One region of the Brenneria nigrifluens DSM 30175 genome, then DNA from elsewhere that is predicted to be linked to it. Evidence: predicted binding sites of a transcription regulator. Region 1 holds the regulator's gene; the other holds the start of a gene.
What was found. Region 1 encodes LexA, which represses DNA repair genes until DNA is damaged. Its sites were predicted from a motif close to TNCTGTATGTACATACAGNA; they were not measured.
Positions count from the first base shown of each region.

Region 2: a site for LexA is predicted at 2,026-2,045, ahead of dinB (DNA polymerase IV). Genes of this name have one in related genera too.

Region 1 is NZ_CP034036.1:4,071,998-4,076,425, forward strand. Features, by position in the region: gene EH206_RS19125 (pirin family protein) at 1-251, shown strand, start outside; gene zur (zinc uptake transcriptional repressor Zur) at 361-870, shown strand; gene EH206_RS19135 (CsbD family protein) at 928-1,137, opposite strand; gene lexA (transcriptional repressor LexA) at 1,633-2,241, opposite strand; gene EH206_RS19145 (diacylglycerol kinase) at 2,352-2,717, opposite strand; gene plsB (glycerol-3-phosphate 1-O-acyltransferase PlsB) at 2,846-4,428, shown strand, end outside.
Region 2 is NZ_CP034036.1:1,038,131-1,042,558, forward strand. Features, by position in the region: gene EH206_RS04720 (class II glutamine amidotransferase) at 1-186, shown strand, start outside; gene dpaA (peptidoglycan meso-diaminopimelic acid protein amidase) at 157-888, opposite strand; gene EH206_RS04730 (class I SAM-dependent methyltransferase) at 1,140-1,910, opposite strand; gene dinB (DNA polymerase IV) at 2,062-3,120, shown strand; gene pepD (beta-Ala-His dipeptidase) at 3,286-4,428, opposite strand, start outside.

The sequences.
Region 1 (4,428 bases):
ACAGTCTGCAACTGCGTCAGCAGGTGTGGATCCATCATCTGGCGCTACAGGGAAATGAGCGACAGACCATTAAACTGAATGGCAATCAGGCTTATTTCCAGTTGTTGCACGGCTCGGCGGCGGTTAGCGGTAACAGGCATGATGGCGACAGGCTAAGCTGTGGCGATGGCGCGTTTATCCGCCAGGAAAGCGGGCTGACCATTCAGGCTGAGACGCCGCTGCGCGCTTTGCTGATTGATTTGGTGGTTTAAGTTTTCGCTATCCATCTTTACCGGCTGGTGAACGTCACCGGTTCTGCCTTTTCTTGCAGCCGTGGTAAGATATCGGCTTGGTTCCTTTATACGTCAGGGTGATATGGCAATGGATTCAACCAATCAGGACAAACTACTTGCCCAGGCTGAACAGATTTGTCAGCACCGCGGCGTACGTTTGACGCCACAGCGGTTGGAAGTGTTACGCCTGATGGCGCAGCAGTCCGCAGCGATCAGCGCATACGATCTGCTCGATCTGCTGCGCCTATCCGAACCGCAAGCCAAACCCCCGACGGTTTACCGCGCATTGGATTTTCTGCTGGAGCAGGGATTTATTCATCGGGTGGAGTCAAACAACAGCTATGTGCTTTGCCACCACATCGAAAATCACAACCATACTTCAGCGCTGTTTATCTGCGATCGCTGTGGCCTGGTCACCGAACGCCAGACAAAAGGCGTAGAAGACAGACTGCGTCAGTTGGCACAACAGGCAGGATTCACCTTGCGCCATAGTATTATTGAAGCACATGGATTATGTGAGGACTGTCAGGAAGTGGCATCCTGTAAACAGCCCAAATATTGCGATCACGACCACACGATTCCCATCAAAAAACGATAGCCCTCACGATCGCTCGTAAGGGCTGGCCGGGGTATCCCCTGGTAAGACGAACCTGAGTTACCAGTGGTATTTGTGACGACTTTCCCAGTCATTTACTTCTTTCTCTGCTTTTTCTTGCTCGTAACCATAGCGTTCCTGGATTTTACCAACCAGTTGATCACGTTTGCCTTCAATGACCGTTATGTCATCATCAGTCAATTTCCCCCACTGTTCTTTTGCTTTACCTTTAAACTGCTTCCAGTTTCCGCCAGCTTGGTCTTTATTCATAATATATATCTCCAATCTTGGGTTCAGATCGGCATACGCTAACCGGCTGCCTATGCCTCTTGTCGTCAGTTCCGGATCAATCATTTCAGTAAGCGCCATCATAAACTTCCTGTAAGTTTTCAATTGTTCACGATGACCCATCAACCAATATCGACAAATGTGCTTACCTTAATAGAAATTATAGACAATAATTTCGCATTATGTTTTTAAAGCGGAGTTTGACACCGAGTAATTAACTTTTTACAGCAAAACAATTAAAAAACATAAGGGAAACAGAGGATAGCTGTATTGCTATAGTTAACTGCCTGAATGTAACTAAATATACGGTGATGAGCGTGCTCAATAAGAGCGGGAGGGCAGAAGGCGCCGATATACAGACAACTCACTGAAATACAGATGATAAGGGAAATATTTAAATGACATCGCCCCGAAACCGAGGCGGTAGCTGAGAAATATCAGAACAAACAGTGTTACCGGCTAGTCAAAGACGTGAAATCAGCTCCAGTCGCCGTTGCGAATAACGCCGACCGCCAGCCCTTCAATAGAGAAATTCTGTTGCCGCAGGTCGACGACAATAGGGGAAAACTCTTCGTTTTCAGCCAGAAGATGTACGATACTACCTTGTTTTTTCAAGCGTTTTACCGTGACCTCATCTTCAATTCGGGCCACCACCACCTGTCCGTTACGGACGTCCTGCGTTTTATGTACCGCCAGCAAATCACCATCCATAATACCGATATCTTTCATCGACATTCCACTCACGCGCAGCAGGAAGTCGGCGCTTGGTTTGAACATGGACGGGTCAACCTGATAGTGACACTCGATATGCTGCTGAGCCAGCAGCGGCTCACCCGCCGCAACGCGGCCAATCAACGGAATGCCGGCCTCTTCTTCCATCAGCAGGCGAATACCGCGCGACGCGCCGGATACCATTTCAATGACGCCTTTGCGCGCCAATGCCTTTAAATGCTCCTCGGCGGCATTTGGTGACCGAAATCCCAGCTGCTGGGCAATTTCCGCGCGTGTCGGCGGCATACCGGTCTGTGCAAGATGATCGCGGATCAGGTCATAAACCTGCTGCTGTCTGGCTGTTAATGCTTTCATTCCGCCCCCTGGTTGTTTATACAGTCTTGCTGTGAGTATATACAGGTAATCAATAATTGGGAACCGAAGATATGAGTAAACCACGGTTTTTTATTAATTTATGCAATCCCTTATGCAAAATTCTGCCAAAGGATGCTGCCCCACACCACCGCAGCCAACAGAATGGCGACCAGCACCGCGGCCGAGCCCATGTCCTTTGCCCGGCCGGATAGCTCATGATGCTCAAGGCCGATACGATCGACCACCGCTTCAATCGCGCTGTTAGCCAGCTCAAATAGCACGATCAATACCACCGAGCCGATAAGCAGCAGTTTTTCAACCAGGGTAACCGGCAGCAGACAGGCGACGATCGCCCCGACAATCGTCAGCCAGGTTTCCTGACGGAACGCCGCCTCATGTCGCCATGCCTGCTTCAATCCCTGCAGGGAATAGCCGGTTGCCTTGATTATCCGGGTCATCCCCGTTGCCTTATTCATTCCTTCTCCAATTATTTATCAGCGATCGGTCGCATTTTAACGCGCAACCGTTGTCTCATCACAACAGATCTCCAGCGCAGTTTCTGGTATCCTTGCGACGCATTGCTAACAAGAGGCTTCAAGTTGTTATGTCAGGTTGGCGTAAAATTTACTATAACTTACTGAATTTCCCACTCAAACTATTAGTGAAAAGTAAGGTCATACCCACAGATCCCGTGGCTGAACTGAGGTTGGATCCCTCGCGCCCGGTTCTCTATGTATTGCCTTACAATTCGCAGGCGGATTTACTGACGCTCAGGGCAAAATGTCAGGCGCTAGGTCTGCCGGATCCGCTACAACCGGTGGATATCGGCGGCGTGCGGCTGCCCAGTCATGTTTTCATTAATGACGGGCCGCGGGTTTTCCGCTACTACGTTCCGAAACAGAAATCGGTAAAACTGTTTCACGACTATCTGGATCTGCACCAGGGCAACCCTGAACTGGACGTGCAGATGGTGCCGGTATCCGTGATGTTCGGTCGCTCTCCCGGCCGCGAAGGGCAAAGTCCTGCTACGCCGCATTTGCGGCTGCTTAACGGTATCGAGAAATTTTTTGCCGTACTGTGGCTGGGGCGGGACAGCTTTGTCCGTTTCTCCAGTCCGGTATCGCTGCGCTATATGGCAACCGAGCACGGCACGGATAAAACCATTGCCCACAAGCTCGCCCGCGTCGCCCGCATGCACTTCTCACGCCTGCGTCTGGCCGCGGTGGGCCCGCGCCTTCCGGTGCGTCAGGAGCTGTTTAATAAACTGCTTAATTCCAAAGCGATCAAAAAAGCCATTGATGACGAGGCGCGCAGCAAGAAGCTCTCCCATGAGCGGGCGCAGCAAAACGCCATTGCCCTGATGGAAGAGATCGCCGCCGACTTTTCCTACGAAGCCGTGCGCTTATCGGATCGCGTATTAAGCTGGACCTGGAACCGCCTCTATCAAGGCATTAACGTCCATAACGCCGAACGCGTGCGTCAACTGGCGCAGGACGGGCATGAAATCGTTTATGTGCCCTGCCACCGCAGCCATATGGACTATCTGCTGCTTTCCTACGTGCTCTACCACCAGGGGCTGGTTCCGCCGCACATCGCCGCGGGGATCAATCTCAATTTCTGGCCTGCCGGTCCGATCTTCCGCAAATTGGGAGCCTTCTTTATTCGCCGTACGTTCAAAGGCAATAAGCTGTACTCCACCATTTTCCGCGAATATCTGGGCGAGCTATTTGCCCGCGGCTACTCCGTCGAATATTTCGTCGAAGGCGGACGCTCACGCACCGGACGACTGCTGGAACCGAAAACCGGTACGCTGGCCATGACCATCCAGGCCATGCTGCGCGGCGGCACGCGCCCCATTACGCTGGTGCCCATCTATGTGGGCTACGAGCATGTTATGGAAGTCGGCACCTATGCGAAAGAGCTGCGCGGCGCGACGAAAGAGAAAGAAGGATTTATCCAGATGGTGCGCGGTCTGCGTAAGCTGCGTAACCTCGGACAGGGTTATGTGAACTTCGGCGATCCGCTGCCATTGACCGCCTATCTGAATCAGCACGTGCCGCAATGGCGCGAGGCCATCGACCCGATTGAAGCCCAGCGCCCAAGCTGGTTATCGCCGACGGTGCAGGATATCGCGATGGATATCATGGTGCGCATCAACAACGCCGCCGCCGCCAATGCCATGAACCT
Region 2 (4,428 bases), 1.9 Mb from region 1:
CGGCGCGCCCCCTTTGGCAAGGCGACGCTGTTGGATCAGGATATGGAGGTCGACTTCCAGCAGCAGACCACGCCCAACGATGTGGTGACGGTGATGGCCACGCAGCCGCTGACCGGGGATGAAACCTGGCATCAAATCATGCCAGGCGAATTCGTGTTATTTTGTTTCGGTGAACGCATAATTTGATATCGGCTGGCTGGTCATCAACGGTGGGCTGACGACGTATTGCCCGTTAAATACCGTGATGGCCGGCGGCTGATAGTGCTGATTGAAATAACTATAGGCCGGTTGCAGCTGACGCCAGAAAGAATAATAGCTTGAATTGCGATGGCGCTGCATATTGTGTTCCGTCATGCGGAACGGATAAATGGCGAGATTGATTTTCGTCTGCCCGTTAAGCAACGCGTGTTCCGCAAAACGATAAATCTCCTCCATATAATTATTGGTCATGGCGTAGCAGCCGACCGATACGCACTCGCCGTGGATCATCAGATAGCGTCCCGAATACCCTTGCGATTGGTCATATTCGTTGGGAAAGCCGATATTAATCGCGCGATAATAGCGGCTGTCCGGTTTAAGCTGGCGCAAATCAACCTGGTAGAAACCCTCCGGGCTTTTCAGATCGCCTTCCCTGCGTTTGGGGCCGAGACCGCCGGAATATTTACAAATGGGATAATGTTCCAATAGGCGATATTCATTTCCTACTTTGGCGTAGAGTTCTAATAGCCGCTCTTCCTTAAATATCTGGATATAGATCGGCGAGCCCAATAATTGCTGTTTTAATTCTTTTTTTATCGGCGTTAGCGGCGCGGGTTCACTGGCGGCGCTGGTAACAGCAAAAGACGGCAAGAAAAACAACATCGCAAACGACAGCGCGATTTTTTGCATTGTGGATCCTGATGAATAAATAGAAGCGCTACATACGGTAAAACAATTATCGTCCCGTATACCTCTGCCTTTAGCGTTGTCACATTATCATCGCCTTAATTTTAAGCAAAGATCAAAATTGGTAAAAAGTTATTTTCTTGATAACCGCGGGGCGGAATAACAGGGCGATTTTTTACCGGACGGCGAATTTATGTAAACTCGCCGTCCAGCTGTTTACCGTGCCGCGCTGCGGCAAATGAGCGAATCGTCGTTTAGGCTCTGGTCGCCTCGATCGTCATAATGTCCGTCACAAAGCTCCCGTCGTCCTGTACTTCAAAATGCCGGGCCACTTCGTCGGCCAGCGTTTTTTGCAGTTCCCGGATGGCGACCGTGAAATGTTCGGGAGTTCGCATCCGCGCAATCCAACTGCTGAACTCCAGCGTCAGACGGTCGCTGGTGACATGGCGCACGATAAACCCCGCCTCGCTAAACATGCTCAGCCATTCGCCGGGAGAGTAGTCACGCACGTGCGAGGTGTCACGCAGCTTTTCCACGGTCTGTAAATAGATATCCAGCAGCGGATGGCCCGGAGACACCACATCCATCATGATGACCTGTCCGCCGGGCTTCAGTACCCGTCTGGCTTCACGCAGCGCCTGCCCTACATCATGCCAGTGGTGGGCGGAATAACGGCTGATAATGATATCGGCGCTGGCGTCGTCGAACGGCAGCGACTCGGCGACGCCCTGCCGGGTACGGATATTCGTCAGCCCTTTTTGTCGAGCGGTCTGGCCGACAACCTCCAGCATTGCTGCGGAAAGGTCATATGCCGCCACGTCGGCGACTGCCTGCGCGGCGACGAAACTGGCGTGTCCCGCGCCGCAGCCCAGATCGATAACGCTGGCATTGGGGAAGGGAGCCAATAGCGTGGACAGCCGTTGCAAATCTTTGCCCTGCGCGTGGACCGCACTGGTCAGATAGTTTTGCGCCTGTGAGCCGAACTGGCGTTCGACGCTGCCGCTGTGATCCGATTTCTTTTCCATCATCGCTCTCTATTAAAACGGGTGACTCATACGTTATGAAGGAGGCCGGAGACGCCTTTCCCGGCCGCCAAGCCACTATAAAGCAATCTTGCGCAACTTGTTTGCACGGATTTGTCAGTGTATATTTATACAGTATTATTGGGGGGTGGGCATGCGCAAAATTATTCATGTTGATATGGATTGCTTCTACGCGGCAATTGAGATGCGTGATAACCCGCGCTTGCGCGATATCCCGCTGGCTATTGGCGGCAGCGCCGATCGCCGTGGGGTAATCAGCACCGCCAATTATCCGGCCCGGCGCTATGGGATTCATAGCGCGATGGCGACGGCAACCGCTCTGCGCCTGTGCCCGCAGCTGACATTGCTCTCCGGGCGGATGGAGGTGTATAAAGCGGCTTCCCGCCAGATCCGCGATATCTTCGCCCGCTATACCTCGCTGATTGAACCGCTTTCTCTGGATGAAGCCTACCTGGATGTGACCGACAGTCCTTATTGCAATGGGTCCGCGACGCTGATGGCGGAGGAGATCCGCCAGGCTATTGCCGCTGAGCTGAATCTGACGGCCTCCGCCGGGGTCGCCCCCATCAAATTTCTCGCCAAGGTGGCATCCGAGCTGAACAAACCTAACGGTCAGTTCGTTATCCCGCCGGATCGGATGGATGCATTTATATTGCAACTGCCTCTGGCGAAGATCCCCGGCGTCGGCAAAGTGACGGCAAAACGGCTGGAGGAGAAAGGGCTGCTGACCTGCGCCGATGTGCGCCATTACTCGCTGGCCGAGTTATTAAGGAATTTCGGTAAATTCGGCCGTGTCCTGTGGGAGCGCTGCCACGGTATTGACGAGCGGTCCGTATCGCCGGACCGACTGCGTAAATCCGTCGGCGTTGAAAAAACGCTGGCGCAGGATATTCATCACTGGCATGAGTGCGAAGGTTTAATCGAGCAGCTCTATCAGGAGCTTGAGTTGCGCTTAAAACGGGTCAAGCCGGACCTGCATATCGCGCGGCAGGGGGTAAAGCTGAAGTTTGATGATTTCCGCCAGACCACGCAGGAACATGTGTGGCCGGTGCTGAATAAGCAGGATTTGCTGACGCTGGCGCAGCAAACCTGGCGGGAGAGGCGCGATAAGCGCGGCGTGCGGCTGGTGGGATTGCATGTTACGTTGCTCGATCCGCTGATTGAGCGTCAGTTGGTGTTGAACTGGGAATGAAGGCAAGCGGCTTTCCGAAGCCGATTCAGTTTGCTGACAAATCTGCGTGGTTTGACCCCACCCCAATCCTCCCCTTCGCAGGGGAGGGCGCAGCTTAGCTCCTCCCCCTGACAAGGGGGAGGCTGGGAGGGGGTTTTTAATGAGCAACTACCGTACTTTGCCGGATCAGGCGCGTTCGGGAATGGCTTTCAGCAGGGCGGTCAGCAACTGCCAGTATTGGCCGACGCTGGCGATATGCACCTGTTCGTCCGGCGAGTGCGGCCCGGTAATGGTCGGTCCGATGGAAACCATATCCATATCGGGATAGGGTTCTTTGAACAGTCCGCACTCCAGCCCCGCATGGATAACCATGATGTCCGGGGTTTTGTTAAACAGTTTCTGATAAGTTTCCCGCACCAGCTGCATAACCTGAGAGTTCGCATCCGGCTGCCAGCCGGGATAGCCGCCTTTCGGCGCGGTGTGGGCGCCCGCCAACTGGCCCAACGCCGTCAGCGTGCCGACCACGGCGTCTTTGCCGCTGTCAATCAGGGAGCGGATCAGGCAATAAATTTCCGCCTGTTTGTCGTCCACGGTAACCACGCCGATGTTCAGCGAGGTTTCCACCACCCCTTTTACCTCATCGCTCATGCGGATTACCCCGTTCGGCATGGCGTTCAGCAGCGCCAGCAAACGTGCGCCGATCTCTTTGGTTATCGCCGGCGCCTGACTGTCGCGCTTTTCCACCAGCAGGGTCAGATTTTTCTCCACCGCGGAGAGCTCGTTTTTCAGCACCGCCAGATAATCCTGGCTGCGCGCTTTTAGCTGTTCAACGTTGGCGGCCGGTAGCGCCAGCGTGGCGAAGGCTTCGCGCGGGATGGCGTTGCGCAGCGTGCCGCCGTTCAGCTCCACAATGCGGATATCCAGTTTGTCGGCCTGTTCGAACAGGAAGCGCGCCAGCAACTTATTGGCATTGCCCAACCCCAGATGGATATCGCAGCCGGAGTGGCCGCCTTTCAGCCCCTTGAGCGTCAGGGTCAGCGTCTGGTAACCGGCAGGCAGCGCTTCGCGCTCCAACGGCAGACGGGTAATGAAGTCGATGCCGCCGGCGCAGCCCATGTAAACTTCGCCTTCTTGTTCCGAGTCGGTATTGATCAGAATTTCGCCCTGCAGCCAGTTGGGTTGCAGGCCGAACGCGCCGTCCATGCCGGACTCTTCGGTCATGGTCAGCAACACTTCCAGCGGACCGTGCTTCACGCCGCTGTCGGACAGCACGGCCAGCGCCGACGCCATGCCGATGCCGTTATCCGCGCCCAGCGTGGTGCCGCGCGC